Regions from separate parts of the Saccharopolyspora antiqui genome, predicted to be linked through region 2. Evidence: riboswitches for the same ligand, from Rfam matches in the RefSeq annotation. Region 2 holds a riboswitch; the other holds the start of a gene.
The links. Region 2 has a riboswitch for glycine ahead of gcvT (glycine cleavage system aminomethyltransferase GcvT). Riboswitches for the same ligand answer to the same signal wherever they lie in the genome.
Positions count from the first base shown of each region.

Region 1 (8,954 bases), on a different contig from region 2:
CACCGAGGAGTCGGAGATGGTCGCCTTGGCGCGGCGCGCCACCAGCTGCAATGCGCTGTGGAAGCACGCCGCGTACCCGGCCGCGAACAGCTGCTCCGGGTTGGTGGCCGCGCCGCCGGGGCCGCCCATCTCCTTCGGCACCGCGAGGTCGAGGGCGAGGACTCCGTCCGAGGACCGCGTCTGCCCGTCCCGACCCGCACCGGTCGCGGTCGCTTCTGCCGTGTACAGCACCGTCATCGTCCTGCCTCCTGCTTCTCGTTCATCTGCTGCTGCGCGGCCGCATCCAGCGCGGCCGTCAGCCGATCCAATGTGGACCGCAGCTCGACCAGTTCGTCGATCTCCAGTCCGGTTGCGGCCACTATCCGGTCGGGAATGCCCCCGGCTCGTGCCCGCAGGTCCCGCCCCTCAACTGTCAATGCGACAGCGACGGACCGCTCGTCGGCCGCACTTCGGTGCCGCGTGATCAGACCGTGCGCCTCCAGCCGCTTCAACAGCGGCGACAAGGTGCCCGAGTCCAACCGGAGCGCGGCGCCCAGTTCTTTCACCGTGACCGACTCGCGCTCCCACAGCACCAACAGCACCAGGTACTGCGGATAGGTCAGCCCGAGCTCGTCCAGGAGTGGCCGGTACAGGCTGGTGAACGCCCGCGAGGCGCTGTAGAGCGCGAAGCACACCTGCCGATCCAAGGTCAACCGCGAATCAGTCACGAGAACCAAGGTAGCGCAAAACTAAGTTGTGCGCAATCTAATTTGGCCCAACCCGATGGCTTCCTGCGAGCAAGGGAACCTTCCTGTCATCCAAGCCCCAGACCTTGATCGGGATCGCCGGATCCAAGATCGCCGACATCTGGCCACCGCCACGGGCCCCGCCCCGCCTGCCGCGTGACAGGAAGGTTCCCTTGCTCACGTCACCGCGCCGCGCTCGGTGCGGCGGGTGACAGAAAGGTTCCCTTGCTACCGGCCGCTTGGCCGGATCGGTAGTCGGTGGCGTTGCTGGGGGCTCAGGAATCGGCGTTCGTACGGCGTCGCGCGTAGTGGCGGGCGGCCCGAACCCGGTCGCCGCATCCGGTCGAACACCACCGCCGGGCGGCGTGGGTGCGCACGAAAAGCCGGATGCAGCCGTGCGCCCCGCAGGCCGTCAGCGATCGCGCGTAGGGGCCGGTCAGTAGGTCCACCGCGTTCGCCGCGAGCGCGGCCAGCGCGGCGTCCAGCGGATCATCGGTCGACCGCTGCGCGCGGCGCGGCCCGTCGACGTCCCACACCAGTACGGGTGCGTGCAGGCATTCGTTCACCGCCGCGAGATCTTCCCGAGATGGTGTGGAATCCGACGCTCGCGCATCGAGGAGTGCGCGGACGGACTCGCGGAACGTTCTCAGCAGCTCCGCTCGGCGAGCGTCGAAGGAGGCACCGCTGGCCAGCAGCCCGTGCTCGACCAGCCACGCCCGCGCGGCGGGGGTGTCGGCCAGCTCGTCGAACGGACCGTTTGATCGGTTGATGCGGGTGTTGACCAGAGCAAGCGCGCAGAAGCGCTCTTCCCCCGGGATCACTAGATCACGGCCACCCACAACTCTCATGTTAAACATTGCGATATTCCATTAGGAAGAGCTACCGTCGCCCAACGAAGGAGTTCTGATTTCCGTGAGAGGTTCGGCATGGTCGGCAGCCCGCACGCCTCATCCACCAGCGCGCTGACCATCCGCGCCGTGGGCGGCCCGACCGCTGTCCTGGAACTCGGCGGCCTGCGCATGGTCACCGATCCGACGTTCGACGAGCCGGGCGAATACCGGAGCCCGTCAGGTGCGCTGCTCACCAAAACGGCTCCGGCAGCGCTGGCCCCTGCCGACCTCGGCCAGGTGGACGCCGTGCTCCTGTCGCACGACCAGCACCAGGACAACCTCGACAACTCCGGAAGGGCGTTCCTGCAACGCGTGCCGCTCACGGTGACCACTCCCAGCGGCGCGGCCCGACTCTCCGGTGCCGCCCACTCCCTGGCGCCCTGGGCATATCTCGACCTCCCCCGCCCCAGCGGAGGGAACCTGCGCATCACCGCCTTGCCAGCCCAGCATGGCCCGGAAGGCTGCGAGGCCGTGACCGGCGAGGTTGCCGGTTTCATGCTGACGGCGGCCGACCTACCCACTGTTTACGTCAGCGGCGACAACGCTTCGCTCGACGTGGTCCGGCACATCGCCGACCGGTTCGCCCCGGTGGACACGGCGGTGCTGTTCGCCGGTGCCGCCCGAACCAGGTTCTTCGATGGCGCACTGCTCACATTGGACAGTGCGGGGGCGGTCGAGGCCGCGAAGCTCCTGCGGGCGAGGCGCATCGTGCCGGTCCACTTCAACAGCTGGCAGCACTTCACCGAAGGCGGCGACGCACTGCGCGAGGCGTTCGAGCGGGCCGGGCTCGCCGACCGGCTCGTACTGCTCCAGCCCGGGGAATCCGCCACACCCTGAGCCACGCACAGCGCGGCAGGGTCGGCACTGATGACGGCTCCCCGGTCCGATTCAGGAACCCGTGTTCGCAGGTAGGACCACAAGTGGCGCTGCGCAATGCCCAGTTCCACCAGTGAGTCGTTGATGTGCCCAACGACGGCTTGGTTGGCCGCCCCGGTCCAGTACCCCATCGGATGGGTCGCGTCGGTGAATTCCATCTCCGGCCCCTTCCTCCGAGATCCCGCTGATGAAACCACCTAAAACCTCAACTCAAGTTGAGAGCAAACCCCCATTCTCGACCACGACGCGAACGCCCCGGGGCGCAGATTCTCGCGGCTCAGGGGCGGTTTTCTCAGCACTCGATGACGTTGACGGCCAGTCCGCCGCGGGCGGTCTCCTTGTACTTGACCTTCATGTCCCGGCCGGTTTCCCGCATGGTCTTGATCACCTTGTCAAGCGAGACGAAATGGCTGCCGTCGCCGCGCATCGCCATCCGCGCGGCCGTGATGGCCTTCACCGAAGCGACCGCGTTGCGCTCGATGCACGGGATCTGCACCAGGCCGCCGATCGGATCGCAGGTGAGCCCGAGGTTGTGCTCCATCGCGATCTCGGCGGCGTTCTCCACCTGGTTCGGGGTTCCGCCGAGGACCTCGGCGAGCCCGGCGGCGGCCATCGAACACGCGGAGCCGACCTCGCCCTGACAGCCGACCTCGGCCCCGGAGATCGACGCGTTCTCCTTGAACAGCACACCGACCGCAGCGGCCGCGAGCAGGAACCGAACCACCCCGTTGTCGTCGGCACCAGGCACGAAACGCACGTAGTAGTGCAGCACCGCGGGCACGATGCCAGCCGCTCCGTTGGTCGGCGCGGTCACCACGCGACCGCCGGCCGCGTTCTCCTCGTTCACCGCGAGCGCGAAGAGGGTGACCCACTCCAGCGGATCGTCCCGCTCGGTCAGCGAAGCGGCCAATTCCGCCGCCCGACGCCGGACTTTGAGGCCGCCGGGCAGTTCTCCGGTGTTGCGGCACCCGTTGTCCACGCATTCGCGCATGACTTGCCAGATGTCCAGCAGTTCCCGGCGCACGGTGTCCTCGTCGCGCCAGGACAACTCGTTGGCCAGCATGATGTCGCTGATCGACAGCCCGGACTCGGCGGTTCGGGCGAGCAGTTCCGCACCGGTGCGGAACGGGAACTTCAACACCGTCTCGTCGGGTTTGATCCGATCGGCACCAGTGGCGTCCTCGTCGACGACGAAACCACCGCCCACCGAATAGAACACCGCGGTGTCCAACTCGGCGTCGTCGGCGCCGAACGCGGTGAACCGCATCCCGTTGGGGTGCAAGGGCAGTGACCTGCGGCGGTGCATCACCAGATCCCGGTCCACCACGAACCTGATCTCCTGCACTTCGTCGACCAGCAACCGCCCGGTCTCCCGGATTTCCGCCACCCGGCCCTCAACCGCGGCCGGGTCGACGCTTTCCGGGCTGTGGCCCTCCAGACCGAGCAGCACCGCCTTCGGGCTGCCGTGCCCGTGCCCGGTCGCTCCCAGCGAACCGAACAGTTCCGCCTTGATCCGCTTCACCTGCGGCAACCGGCCCGCGTCGCGCAGCCGCTGCGCGAACCGCTTCGCAGCGCGCATCGGGCCAACGGTGTGCGAGCTGGACGGCCCGATGCCCACCGAGAACAGGTCGAAGACGCTGATCGCCATTGGCGCTCTCCTCCGTCGCCCGACCCGGCTACTGCGCGATCAGTTCCGCGTACTGCTCGGCGGTGAGCACCGCACCGGTGTCGGTGGCGCGCACCTCAAGCAGCCAACCCCCACCGAAGGGCTCGGTGTTGACCAGCGCGGGATCGTCCACAACGGACTCGTTGATCGCCACGACCTCGCCGCTCACCGGCGCGAACAGGTCGCTGACGGACTTGGTGGACTCCAGTTCACCGCAGGACTGACCGGCCTCGATCTGGTCTCCGACCGCGGGCAACTGGACGTAGACGATGTCGCCGAGGGCGTCGGCGGCATGTTGGGTGATGCCGATCCGGACCAGTTCGCCGCGGTCGGCAAGCCACTCGTGTTCTTCGGTGTAGCGCAGGTTCTCGGGCATGGACATGCGGGGAGGCTCCATAGCTGTCGGGGGGCACGCATGCCCGGGGTTGCTGGGCCTCCCCCTCTGTTGCGGAACCTGAGAGCTTCACCGCGGCAGTCGCGGCTTGCACCGTGGGTGGAGCGTCATCGATGACGCACGCTTTCCAGAGTTGCCTCGCCCGAACGGTCATGGGTGCCTGAGAGTTTGTGGGGAGTCTTGCTCCTTCGGCGCCCTGGCGGCTCGACGTGAGCTCGCAGGGTCTCTCCCGCACGGGGTCTAGGGCCGGTATGCGATTGTCGAGGTGCTCAGCAACGATAAACGGGCCAGCCCTGGTGTCAACGCCCTCCCCGCCCACCGGAGGCGGCCCGAGGTTCTCAGGAGGCCGGTGATGCTGGACATCCGGGCACTGGTCGAGAGAGTCGGACCGACGCTGCTGCGCGCCGTGGTCATCCCGGAGCCGACCGTCTGCGTCGGGGACGTCGTCATCGCCGAGCTTGATCAACCACCGACCGCGGCCGGCGGTGACCTCGTTCTGGGGGTGGCCGTCACGGACCGCGAACATGCGGTGGCGCTGACGCGGGTGTGCGGCGCACAGGATGCCGCGGCAGTGCTGCTCAAGCCGCCGATTTCCGCTGATGACGCCGTCGTCGCGGCTGCCGAGCAGAGCGGGGTGGCGCTGGTCGAGGTTCGGCCTGGTACCGCCTGGGCGCAGCTGGTCTGGCTGATCCGTGCCGCGTTGGCCGGAACCGGCATCGAGGAGGCCGATGCGCGCGGCGCCGGTGTGGGTGATCTGTTCCGGCTCGCCGATGCGGTGGCCGACGTGGTGGACGCGCCCGTCACGATTGAGGACGCGCACTCCCAGGTGCTGGCGTATTCCGCGCGGCAGGATCTCACCGATCCCGCGCGGGTGTCGACGATCATGGGGCGCAAGCAGCCCGACGACGTGCTCGCCAAGTTCCGGGCTCGCGGCACGTTCCGGCAGCTCAGCAAGGGCAGTTCGGCGATCTTCGTGCCCGCCCAGCAGGACGGAACCCTGCCCCGGTTGGTCGTGCCGATCCGGATGGGCGGTGAGCTGCTGGGGTCGATGTGGGCGGTGGTTCCCGGCGAGGTGTCCGAGGAGCGTTCTACCGCCTTCGCGGACACCGCACCGCTGGTCGCGCTGCAACTGCTGCGGTGGCGCGCGGTGGCGGATTCGGAGCGGCGCCGATCCGCCGAACAGGTGCGGCTGCTGTTGGAAGGCGGTGAAGGCTGGCGGGCCGCCGCCAACGACCTGGCGGTGCCCAACGAGCCGCATCGAGTCGTCGCCATCGAAGTGCCATCGTCGGCCGGCCCCGCGGAGGGGCATCGGTTGGCGATGTGGGAGTGGATCACGCGCGGGATCGGGCGGCGCCCGCTGGTCACCGAGATCGGCACCCTGCTGTATGCGCTGGTTCCCGACCGCGCCCGCCCCGGCGGCTGGCCGGACTTGCGGGAAGCCCTCGCATCCCACGACGTGTCGCCCCGTCCGCTCATCGCGGTGGGCACCGCGGTGGCTGTTGCCGAGCTGGCCCAGTCGCGGACGCAAGCCGAGGAGCTGATCGGCCTGCTGCGGACCGGCCTGTTGACGCAGCGGGTGGCGGTGTACGAGGACAACTGGCATCTGCTGGTGCTCAGCCGCATGGCGGGCGCGGCGACGGATGCCGGAATCGGCGCGCTCGGGCCGATACCGGTGCTGCGCGACCACGACCGCACGCAGGGCACCGACTACCTGGCCACCCTGCACGCGGCGCTGCGGCACCCCGGCGATCCCCGGCAGGCGAGCCGCGAGCTGCGCGTGCACCCCAACACCTTCCGCTATCGGATGAAGCGACTCACCCAACTCGTGAACGTCGACCTCGAAGACCCCGACGTCCGATCCGCGCTGCTCGTGCAACTACTCGCCGAGCACTGGGCGCAGCACGGCTGAAAGCAAGGGAACCTTCCTGCCACTCCCACCACACCGAACCGCCCGGCGCCAGATGGGAGCAAGGGAACCTTCCTGTCACCCGCCACTCGACCGCGGGCGACGGTGCTGTGCGAGGAAGGGAACCTTCCTGTCATCAGTGGGCCCGCGGCAACCCGCGTGACGTGCAGCAAGGGAACCTTTCTGTCATCCGTGGCCGGAAAGTGCTGCTGCGGGCCTGGTCGGTGCCTTTGTGAGGAAGGGAACCTTGCTGTCGCGGACCCGGCAGCTTCGGGTTTCGGGCAGGAAATCCGAACCCATTGGTGTAGCGCTGCGGTGCGCCGGGCGCGTTGTGCTGCGAGCACAAAGCGGTCGGGTCAATCTCATCCGGCGGGAATGATGCGCCCCTGGCAACGGCGGCGGATCGTTGGGCCCAACAGCGACGAAAGGAAGCCGCCGTGAAGATCTCAGTGCCGCGCGAGATCAAGAACAACGAGTATCGGGTCGCGATCACACCTGCGGGTGTGCACGAACTCACCTCCCGTGGCCACGACGTTTTCGTCGAGACGAGCGCGGGCGCGGGATCATCGATTCCCGACGAGGACTACCTGGCGGCGGGTGCGAAGGTGTTGCCCAGTGCCGATGAGGTGTGGGCCGAGGGACAGCTGGTCCTCAAGGTGAAGGAACCGATCGCCGAGGAGTACCCGCGCATGCGCCGGGACCAGGTGTTGTTCACCTACCTGCATCTGGCTGCTTCCGCCGAGCTGACCGACGCGATGCTGGCGTCCGGGGTCACCGGGATCGCCTACGAAACCGTGCAGACCGGCGACGGCAGGCTGCCGCTGTTGGCACCGATGAGCGAGGTCGCCGGGCGCCTCGCCCCGCAGGTGGGGGCCTACTCCCTGATGCGTCCCTGCGGTGGGCGCGGTGTGCTGCCGGGCGGTGTTCCCGGTGTGCACCCGGCGCGCGTCGTTGTGATCGGTGGCGGTGTCGCGGGCCTCAACGCGGCCCGCGTCGCGTTGGGCATGGGTGCCGACGTCGAGCTTCTCGACACCAATGTCGACAAGCTCCGCGAAATCGACCGCGACTTCCACGGCCAGATCCGCACGGTCACTTCCAACCGGTACACGGTCGAGCAGGCGGTGCGGGCCGCCGACCTCGTCATCGGTGCCGTGCTGATCCCGGGCGCTAAAGCGCCGACGCTGGTGTCCAACCACCTGGTGTCCGAGATGAAGCCGGGCAGCGTGCTGGTGGACATCGCGATCGACCAGGGCGGCTGCTTCGCAGACTCCCGTCCGACCACGCACGACGAGCCGACCTACCGGGTGCACAACTCGGTCTTCTACTGCGTGGCGAACATGCCGGGTGCGGTTCCGAACACGTCGACGCACGCGCTCACCAACGTCACGTTGCCGTACGTGGTGCGCATCGCTGACCAGGGTTGGCTGCAGGCTTGCCGAGCGGACGCCGCGCTCGCAGCGGGTCTCAACACCCACGACGGCAAGCTGGTCAACGAACCGGTCGCCGAGGCGCACGGCCGCGCCAACACCCCGGTGAGCAGCATCCTGTCCTGATCAGTCCACCGAATCGCGAGGAAGGGAACCTTCCTGTCAGATCTGCCAGGAAGGTTCCCTTCCTCGCATCCGCGTGACGGGATGCTGGACGTTGTGGGAGAACCAGGTCCGCGAGTGGCAGGAAGGTTCCCTTCTGCTCGTCAACGGGCCGCATCAAGCTGCCACCAACCGGTTCAGCCGGGTCTTGGCCAGCGGTTCAGGGAGAAGAAAAGCCGCGCCGAGCGGGTTTGCAGTCAGGCTGGAAAAGGTTTCCACTCGGGCGAAAACTTCGTGCGCGCGGCCTGCGGAATGATCAAAAAACAGAATGCAGCCGGACAAAACGGGCTCAAACAGCCGGACGGGGCGGCCCGCTCAACCAGCCTGGGGGTCACCGGGAGCAGGCCGCCACTTTCAAGTGTAGGACACGATCGCCCGTTTGCCGACGACGTGAGCCGCAGCACAGCGGGGATTTTCAAGCCGAATCGATAACCACTCGATGGGGTGAGCATTGCGGGGTGCCGGTGCAGGCGTGCCTCCCCACTGCCGATGTCACCCGATGGAGTCAGCGCCGGGGTGGTTCGTCACACGATCTCTGCGCGCAACACCGACGCACTCGAAACACTCGACGACGGTGGGAGACGACATGATGCACGTGGCGCTGCGAAAGGCCGTCCTCGACCGACTCGACAGGTTGGATCAGGTCACCGCGGACAACGCACCCGAGGTGCTCCTGCCAGTTGCCCGGTCCGAGCTCTACCGACTCACCGAGGGCCTGCGCGCCCTGCTCGACGAGCACAATCCCGGCGAGGACGGCCGATGCCCGTCCTGCCAGGGCACACTGCGGGCCCGCCCCTGGCCGTGCACGGTGTGGCTGACCGCGCACCGGCAGCTCATCAGCGACCATTCCGGACGACCCGTGCCCAACCGCGGCACCCTCCTGGAGTCACTGCACCGGAGGTTACGAC
Region 1 is NZ_JBQQBO010000027.1:66,682-75,635, reverse strand. Features, by position in the region: gene ACTWQN_RS31535 (organic hydroperoxide resistance protein) at 1-237, opposite strand, end outside; gene ACTWQN_RS31530 (MarR family winged helix-turn-helix transcriptional regulator) at 234-707, opposite strand; gene ACTWQN_RS31525 (CGNR zinc finger domain-containing protein) at 1,001-1,564, opposite strand; gene ACTWQN_RS31520 (MBL fold metallo-hydrolase) at 1,652-2,452, shown strand; gene ACTWQN_RS31515 (L-serine ammonia-lyase) at 2,784-4,139, opposite strand; gene gcvH (glycine cleavage system protein GcvH) at 4,168-4,539, opposite strand; glycine riboswitch at 4,590-4,688, opposite strand; glycine riboswitch at 4,689-4,793, opposite strand; gene ACTWQN_RS31505 (PucR family transcriptional regulator) at 4,904-6,460, shown strand; gene ald (alanine dehydrogenase) at 6,895-8,010, shown strand; gene ACTWQN_RS31495 (hypothetical protein) at 8,621-8,954, shown strand, end outside.
Region 1: another riboswitch for glycine. It lies ahead of gcvH (glycine cleavage system protein GcvH); the one in region 2 lies ahead of gcvT (glycine cleavage system aminomethyltransferase GcvT).

Region 2 (8,954 bases):
TCACTAGGTCGTGGCGGGCTTCGGGGAGGGTTCGCTCGTCGGTGCCTTCGATGGTGAATCCGGCGTCCGCGATCATCTGGCGATCGTCCACACCGGACTGGCCCTCGGTGGTCAGGTAGTCGCCGAGGAAGATCGAGTTGGCGACCTGCAACGCCAGCGGTTGCATGCTGCGCAGGTGGATTTCGCGGCCACCGGCCAGGCGCACCTCGACGTCCGGGAAGCAGAACCGGAACAGCGCGAGGATGCGCAGGCAGCGGATCGGGGTCAGGTGCCAGTCGGCGCCCAGCGGGGTGCCCTCGATCGGGATCAGGAAGTTGATCGGCACCGAGTCCGGATCCAGTTCGCGCAGTTCGAAGGCCATGTCCACGATGTCCGCATCCGACTCGCCCATCCCGAAGATCGCCCCGGAACAGGGCGAAAGGCCCGCGCTGGTCGCTTGCCGGACGGTGTCGACCCGGTCGGTGAAGGTGTGCGTGGAGCAGATCTCGGCGTAGCGGGACTCGTTGGTGTTGAGGTTGTGGCTGTAGGCGTGCACCCCGGCGTCGCGCAACCGGTCGGCCTGCCCCTCCCCGAGCAGCCCCAGGCACGCGCAGATCTCCACATCCGGCTGCTGGGCCTTGATCGCCTCGACGGTCTCGGCGACCCGGCCGATGTCCCGCTGCCCCGGACCGCGCCCGCTGGTCACCAGGCAGATCCGCTTCGCACCGGCCCGCGCCGCCCGGTCGGCGGCTTCGGCGGCCTCAGCGGGCGCGACCCACGAGTACTTCAGGATGTCCGAAGTGGACCCCAGCCGCTGCGAGCAGTAGTTGCAGTCCTCCGGGCACAGTCCGCTCTTGAGATTGATGATCGTGTTGAGCTTGACCCGGCGGCCGAAGAAGCACCGGCGGACCCTACCGGCGGCTGCCACCACATCCAGCACGTCGAGTTCGTCGGTGAGCAGTGCGAGCGCCTCATCGCGGGTCGGCGGACGCCGGTCGAGGGACTTCGTGACCAGCGCATCCAGCGAGATCGTCATGGCTAGAGCCTCGCCGACCCGCGATGGGGCAACAACGTGCCCGCCCTACAAGATCCGCACCGGTGCTTTGTCGGGACGAATCCTCAAGTGGTTGACGACGTTCACCTGCGGATGAGTTCGCGCTCCGGCCGCCGGTTGCGCACCGCGAGGTAGCCGATCACGACGGCGACGGCCAGCACCGGCGTGATGTACAAGGCGATTCGCGTCTCCGCGTCGAAGGCCAGCAGCACCACGACGAACACCAGGAACGCCAGCACCACGTAGTTCGAGTACGGGGCGAGCGGCATCCGGAACGGTCCCGCCTGGATCTCGCCGCGAGCGATCTTGCGGCGGTAGCCCAGGTGCGCGATCACGATCATGCCCCAGGTGAAGATGGCGCCCACCGTGCTGGCGCTGGTGATGTAGGTGAACGCCTGCTCCGGGACGAAGTAGTTGAGCACCACACCGATCAGCATCGCGCAGAAGGTCACCGCGATGGCCCGCGCGGGCACCGCCCGCGAGCTCAGCCGCCCCACCGAGCGCGGCGCCTGGCCGTCCTCGGAGAGTGTGCGCACCATCCGCGCGGTGGAGTAGATGCCGCTGTTGCAGGACGAAAGCGCCGCCGTGGTCACCACGAAGTTCACCACCCCGGCCGCGGCCGGAATGCCGATCAGCGTGAAGGCGTGCACGAACGGGCTGCCGTCGGCGGGGAACTGGGTCCACGGGACCAACGCGGTCAACGCGATCAGCGCGCCCACGTAGAAGATCAGGATCCGCCACATCACCGAATTGATCGCCCGCGGCAGCACCTTCTGCGGGTTGGAGCTCTCGCTGGCGGTCTGGCCAACCATCTCGACGCCGACGAAGGCGAACATGACGATCTGGAACGCCAGCAGCGACGAGGTCGCCCCGTTCGGGAACAGCCCACCGTTGGACCAGATGTTGCTGACCGCCGCCGTGTCGCCCACATCGCTGAAGCCGAACACCAGGATCAGCGCGGCCAGCACGATCAGGCCGATGATGGCCAGCACCTTGATCAGGGCGAACCAGAACTCGAATTCGCCGAACAGCTTCACCGCGATCAGGTTCACCCCGCTGAGCACGATCAGCGCCCCGAGCGCGGGGATCCACTGTGGAACGTTGGGGAACCAGAACTGGAAGTACTCGCCGACCGCCGTGATCTCGGCCATGCCGGTGACGATCCAGACCAGCCAGTACCCCCAGCCGACCGCGAACTTCGCCCACGGCCCGACGAACTCGCCCGCGTACTCCGCGAAAGATCCGCTGACCGGGCGGTACATCAGCAACTCGCCGAGCGCCCGCATCACGAAGAAGATCATCACACCGGCGATCGCGTAGATCAGGATCAAGCCCGGGCCGACCTGGTGGAGCGCCTTGCCGGAACCGAGGAACAGCCCGACCCCGATCGCCCCACCGATCGCGATCATGTTGATGTGCCGGGTACTCAGATCCTTCCGGTACTCCTCGGCCACTGGTTGGCTCATCGAAGTGGACTCCTTAAACTGCCAGCGTATTTCGCTGAAACTGCGCAGATACTGCGACATTCGGTGGATGCTGGCAAGAGGTTGGGACCACTTGACATCGAGCGTTTGCCCGATCGAGCACAAGTCCACTTCGGACCCGTTAGCACAACGCCACATTCCGGACATTGCGGGCCGGAATGTGGCGTCGTGCGTCACACTTGGCAACTGTCTTTGATCTTTTGAAGCGGCGCCAGCCGCTTAGCCCGAGACGGCGTCTGAGTCCCGCCACCCGCACCGCTGCGCAAGATGAGTTCGAAGACAGGTTCTTACAGGTTCGGGTACAGCGGGTGCTTGGCGGCGAGCGCTTCGACGCGGGAGCGCAGCTTCGCGCTCGTCGTGTCGTCGAAGCCCGGTTTCAGGGCCTCGGCGATGATGTCGGCGACCTCGGTGAACTCCTCCTTGCCGAAGCCCCGGGTGGCCAGCGCCGGGGTACCGATGCGCAGCCCCGAGGTCACCATCGGCGGACGGGGGTCGTTGGGCACGGCGTTGCGGTTGACGGTGATGCCGATCTCGTGCAGCCGGTCCTCGGCCTGCTTGCCGTCCAGTTCGGAATCCCGCAGGTCCACCAGCACCAGGTGGACGTCGGTGCCGCCGGAGACCAGCCGCACCCCGGCCTGGGCGGCGTCGTCGGCCAGCAGGCGCCCGGCCAGGATCTGCGCGCCCTCCACGGTGCGCCGCTGCCGGTCGTTGAACTCCGGCGTCGCGGCGATCTTGAACGCCACCGCTTTCCCGGCGATCACGTGCTCCAACGGCCCGCCCTGCTGACCGGGGAACACGGCGGAGTTGAACTTCTTGGTGAACTCCGGATCCGAGGACAGGATCACGCCACCGCGCGGCCCGCCGAGGGTCTTGTGGGTGGTGGTGGTCACCACGTGGGCGTGCGGCACCGGGCTGGGGTGCAACCCGGCGGCGACCAGTCCGGCGAAGTGCGCCATGTCGACCATCAGGTAGGCGCCGACCTCGTCGGCGATCTCCCGGAACCGCTTGAAGTCCAGCTGGCGCGGGTAGGCCGACCATCCGGCGATGATCAGTTGGGGCTGGTGCTCGCGGGCCAGCTGGGCGACTTCGTCCATGTCGACGCGGTGGTCCTCGGCGCTGACGTGGTACGGCACCACGTTGTAGAGCTTGCCGGAGAAGTTGATCCGCATCCCGTGGGTGAGGTGCCCGCCGTGGGCCAGGTCCAGGCCCATGATGGTGTCGCCCGGCTTGAGCAGCGCGAACATCGCCGCCGCGTTGGCCTGCGCGCCGGAATGCGGCTGCACGTTGGCGAACGCGGCCCCGAAGAGCTCCTTGACCCGGTCGATGGCCAGCTGCTCGATGACGTCGACGTGCTCGCAGCCGCCGTAGTAGCGGCGGCCCGGATAGCCCTCGGCGTACTTGTTGGTCAGCACCGAACCCTGCGCCTCCAACACCGCCTGCGGGGCGAAGTTCTCCGACGCGATCATCTCCAGCGTGGACTGCTGGCGGTGCAACTCAGCGCCCACCGCCACCGCCACCTCCGGATCCACCGCGGCCAGCTGGTCGTTGAACAGGTCCGGTGTCGACATGATGTTGCCTCCTGTGTATTGCGGGACACCCGCACCCGGTCGGACCCGTGCGAGGGGATGACGAATGTCTCGCAAGTGTCCTCCAGATGTTCGATCTCGTCAGGCTTCGCGGCGGTAGAACGGCAGCTCGACGACCTGCACCGCGACGTTCCTACCGCGGATGTCGACCTGCAACTGGGTGCCGGGTTCGCTGTGGTCGCGATCCACGTAGGCCATCCCGATCGGGTGGCCCAGGGTCGGGGACGGGGCGCCGCTGGTGACGACGCCGACCTCGGCGCCGTCGGCGGCCAGCACGCGGTAGCCGTGCCGGGGCGCGCGGCGCTGCTCGGTGCTCAGCCCGACCAGGGTGCGCTCGGTGGGCTTCTCGGCGGTGGCGGCCAGCGCGGCCTTGCCGACGAAGTCGCCGGGCTTGTCGAGCTTGACCACCCGGCCGAGGTTGGCGTGGTAGGGCGTGAGGTCGGCGGACAGCTCGTTGCCGTACAGCGGCATGCCCGCTTCCAGGCGCAGCGTGTCGCGGCAGGACAGCCCGGTCGGCAGCAGGCCGTGCCGCGCGCCGGACTCGGTCAGCGCCTGCCAGACCGCTTCGGCGTCGCCGGGCGCGGTGAACAGCTCGAAGCCGTCCTCGCCGGTGTAGCCGGTGCGCGCCAGCAGCACGTCCTGGCCCGCCACCTGGCTGCGGTAGCCCGCGTAGTACTTGACCTCGTCGAGGTCGGTGTCGGTCAACGGCGCGAGGATCGCGACGGCGTTGGGGCCCTGCACGGCGATCAGCGCGTAGTCGTCGGAGACGTCCCGGTGCTCGGCGTCGAACCCGCCGACCCGGTCGGCCAACTCGGCGGACACCAGGGCCGCGTTGGCGGCGTTGGCCACCACCAGGAACTCCTGCTCGTCGAGCCGGTAGACGATCAGGTCGTCGAGCACGCCACCGGAGTCGTTGCAGATCATCGTGTAGCGGGCGCGGCCGGGCTTGATCGCCGACGCGGCCCCGACCAGCGCGTGGTCCAGCGCTTCGGCGGCCTGCGGCCCGCTGATGCGAATCTCACCCATGTGGGTCAGGTCGAACAGTCCGGCGCTGCCCCGGACCGCGTTGTGCTCGGCGATGTCGCCGGAGTAGCGCACCGGCATCTGCCAGCCCGCGAATTCGGTGAAGGTCGCACCGAGGGCTTCGTGCACGTGGTGCAGGGGCGTTCGCCGAGGCGACGACATGGTGAGACTCCTCCTGGTGGGCACCGGTCGGCAGTCGAGGGCCGGTCAGCTCACTGCGCCCAACCTTATCGGGGGCACCTCGACTCCGACCTGCACGGGCTTGGGACCTGCACGGGCTTGCGCTGGTCGGGCGGGTCTCCCCGGAGTCATTGGCCTGAGAGTTTCGCCACCCCCAGGGGTGGCTTGCACCGTGGGCGAGAAGCCTGCGCTTCTGCTTTTCTCCGTGTTCGCCTGGTGTCGTGCGGTGCCGGTGCCTGAGAGTTTGCTGGGGAGTGTTGCTCCTTCGGCGCTCCACCTCGCGGGCGGAGTCTCTCCCGCACGACGTCATCGGCGCGGTATTCGGTTGTGCGCCCAGGACGCTACGAACCGAACACGACCCAAGTCAACCGGACGAGTGAGTGATCTCGGACTGGCTTGACCGCGACTTGTGTCTCCTCCGAAAGGGGTTACCCGAAGTGGACTGAGTGAGTTGTCCGTTCGCGTCACCAGGCGTCGCCGGATCCCATGTCGTCGCGGGCTGCGTTCAGTTCTGCGACATCGGCCGGGTCTTCCAGCGACGCCTGGGGCTCGCGGCGCATCCGCTCGTCGCTCAGTTCGCGGTACTGCTTCTGCAGGCCGTCTATCAGGGCGGATAGGGCTAGTTCGAAGCTGTCCGCGTCTATTTCCGCCGCGTGTTCGCGGAGCAGGTGGGCTCGGTTGAGGTGTGGGAAGCGGTCGTCGTAGACCGCCGCGTCGTCTGGGAAGCCGCCGCTGAACGAGCCCATCGCGGAGCCGACCACCAGGTACTTCGTCGAGGCACCGATCATCGTGGCGTAGCGCTGCGGCCAGCCCGCGCTGGTCAGGCCGCCGTGCACCGCGTCCGCGGCGCGCAGCGCGATCTCCCGGCGGGCCGGGCCGTAGGCCAGGAACGGGACCAGGTTCGGGTGCGAGATCAGGGCCGCCCGGTAGGAGCGGGCCCAGGTGCGCAGGCCGGTCGTCCAGTCCGCGTCGAAGCCGGAGACGTCCACCGCGGCCATCACGCCGTCGGCGATCTCGTGCAGCAGGTCTTCCTTGGTCGACACGTGGTTGTAGAGCGATGCGGCGCGCACGCCGAGTCGCTCGGCCAGGCGGCGCATGGACAGCGCGTCGAGGCCGTCAGTGTCGATGATCTCCAGCCCGATCCGCTGGATGCGCTCCGGCGACAGCCGGGGAGTGGCTGGTCTGGGCACGTTCTCTCCTCGTCGGGTCCCTTGCGGCGCTCGCCGGGACGGTCTTAGGCTGCCATAAAACTAACGTCGTTAGTTATGCGGCTGCACTGAAAGGAATCCGGCGATGGTCGACTTCTCGCTGTCCGACACCGAACGCGACATCCGCGACTGGGTGCGCAACTTCGTCCAGCGCGAGCTGGTGCCGCTGGAACCCGAGGTGCTGCGTCGCGAGCGGGCCGGGCAACGCGGCCTGACCAGGGACGAGCTGCGCGAACTGCAGGACAAGGCGAAGCAGTCCGGGTTCTGGGGCGTGCAGACGCCCGAGGAGTACGGCGGGATGGGCCTGTCGGCGGTGCTGACCGCGCTGATCGAGATCGAGCTCGGCCGCACCTTCGTGCCGTTCCGGTTCGGCGGCTACGCCGACAACATCCTGTACTACGCCAACGAGGAGCAGAAGCAGCGCTACCTGCTGCCGACCATCGAGGGCACCCGCAAGTCGTGCTTCGCGATCACCGAGCCGGGTGCCGGATCGGATGCCAGGAACCTGCGCACCACCGCCGTCCAAGACGGCGACGAGTGGGTGATCAACGGTGAGAAGACGTTCATCACCGGCGGCATCGACGCCGACTTCGCGATGGTCTTCGCCGTCACCGATCGGGCCAACGGCGGGGTCACCTGCTTCCTCGCCGACCGGGACATGGGCTGGAAGTCCGAGCCGATCGACATCATGGGCCCGTTGGAGCGCCAACCCGCCGCGCTGGTGTTCGACAACGTTCGGGTGCCCGCGAGCAACGTGCTCGGCGAGGTCGGCAAGGGCTTCGCGCTGGCCATGCAGTGGATCGGCCGCGGCCGCTACCTGCTGCCCGCGCACGCGCTCGGGGCCTGCGAACGGCTGGTCGAGATGGGAATGGACTACGCCAAGACCCGCGAGACCTTCGGCAAGCCGATCGCCGAGCGCCAGGCCATCCAGTGGATGATCGCCGACTCCGCGGTGGAGATCGAGGCGCTGCGCTGGCTGGTGCTGCAGGCGGCCTGGCAGGTCGACCAGGGTCTGGACTCGCGGCACGCGCAGTCGATCGCCAAGCTGTTCGGGGCCACCCGCGCGGGCGAGATCGTGGACCGGGTGCTGCAGATGCACGGTGGCATGGGCTACACGAAGGAACTGCCGGTCGAGCGCTGGTACCGCGACCTGCGACTGCTGCGCATCTTCGAAGGCACCGACGAGATCCAGCGCCGCACGGTGGCCCGCAACCTGCTGAAGGGCCACGCCTCGATCAGCGGCGTGCTCGGCTGAACCTCGGCGCCTGCCTCCGGCCTGGAGCGTGGTACTTGGCCTGGAGCGTGGCGATTTTCGCGCGAAATCGCCACGAACCGGCACGCAGCACGAACGTCTGGGACAGGTGTCTTGGACGCCGATGCCGGTGCCCGGTTGATTTCGTCCGACTCGGTGGTCGGCGCTCGGCTGAAGCGCGCCCGTTTTGTCGGTAGCCTGGGAGGAGCCGGTACTCCGAACCGCCCACGAGTCCGACCCGCCAGGAGCAAAGATGTCGCTGTTCAAGAAGGTCACCGAGTTCGCCAGCAGCCCGCAGGGGCGCAAGGTGATCGACCAGGCCAAGAAGTACGCCTCCGACCCGAAGAACAAGGAGAAGATCGACCAGGTCAAGAACAAGTTCTTCGGCAAGGGCGGCAAGAGCCACTGACCCGAGCCGACAACGACCCCCGGCACCGCGCCGGGGGTCGTTCGTCGTGCGGACCCGTTGTCGGGAATCGTTGTCCCGCCGAGGCAACGTGCTTCTCCTTGGCCGATCTGGTCTTCTCGGGTGGCCTGATTCGTTAGGATCTGCGGTGGATCAGCGGCGCCCGAGCACTTGAGCACCCGAGCACTTGAGCAGGAGTGTGGCCATGTCCCAACCGCCTTGGCAGGGGAACAGGTATCCGCAGGGTCACGGGCCGGGTGGTCCGGTGCCACCACCCCAACCCCAGCAGCCCCAGTACGGGCCGCAAGCTCCGCCGCGGCCAGGGGTGGTGCTCGCGGCCGCCGTCCTCGGCGGGCTCGTCGCGCTGATCATCCTCGGGGTCGCCGTCTACACCCTGGTCGTCGGGTTGAGCGGGGCCAGCGGTGGCGGTGAGATCGTCGTGGTGCTGCTCACGCTCATCGTCGGTGGGGTCGGTGCGATGCACGCCCTCGGCGTGGTGGGGCTGCTGCACCCGAGGTTTCCCAGTGCCGCGCGAATGGCGTTGGCCGGTTGGACCACGATGGCGGTCGTCGCGTTCGGTGCGTTCCGCTCGGTGCGCGGGCTGGGCGAGGACGGCGCGGACTTCGCCACGTTGCTGGTGTGGATCGTGCTCGCGGCCGTCGTGATCACGCTGATGGTCCTGATCACGCGCCCGGCGGTTGCGCAGTGGGTGCAGGCGACCCACGCGCACTCCCGTCGGCTCGGCCACGTCCCCAAGCAGCGGCGCCGCTGACGAAATCGCC
Region 2 is NZ_JBQQBO010000025.1:37,041-45,994, reverse strand. Features, by position in the region: gene bioB (biotin synthase BioB) at 1-1,015, opposite strand, end outside; gene ACTWQN_RS30380 (amino acid permease) at 1,117-2,499, opposite strand; gene glyA (serine hydroxymethyltransferase) at 2,805-4,085, opposite strand; gene gcvT (glycine cleavage system aminomethyltransferase GcvT) at 4,185-5,288, opposite strand; glycine riboswitch at 5,422-5,520, opposite strand; glycine riboswitch at 5,521-5,615, opposite strand; gene ACTWQN_RS30365 (TetR/AcrR family transcriptional regulator) at 5,771-6,496, opposite strand; gene ACTWQN_RS30360 (acyl-CoA dehydrogenase family protein) at 6,600-7,769, shown strand; gene ACTWQN_RS30355 (hypothetical protein) at 8,020-8,175, shown strand; gene ACTWQN_RS30350 (hypothetical protein) at 8,378-8,944, shown strand.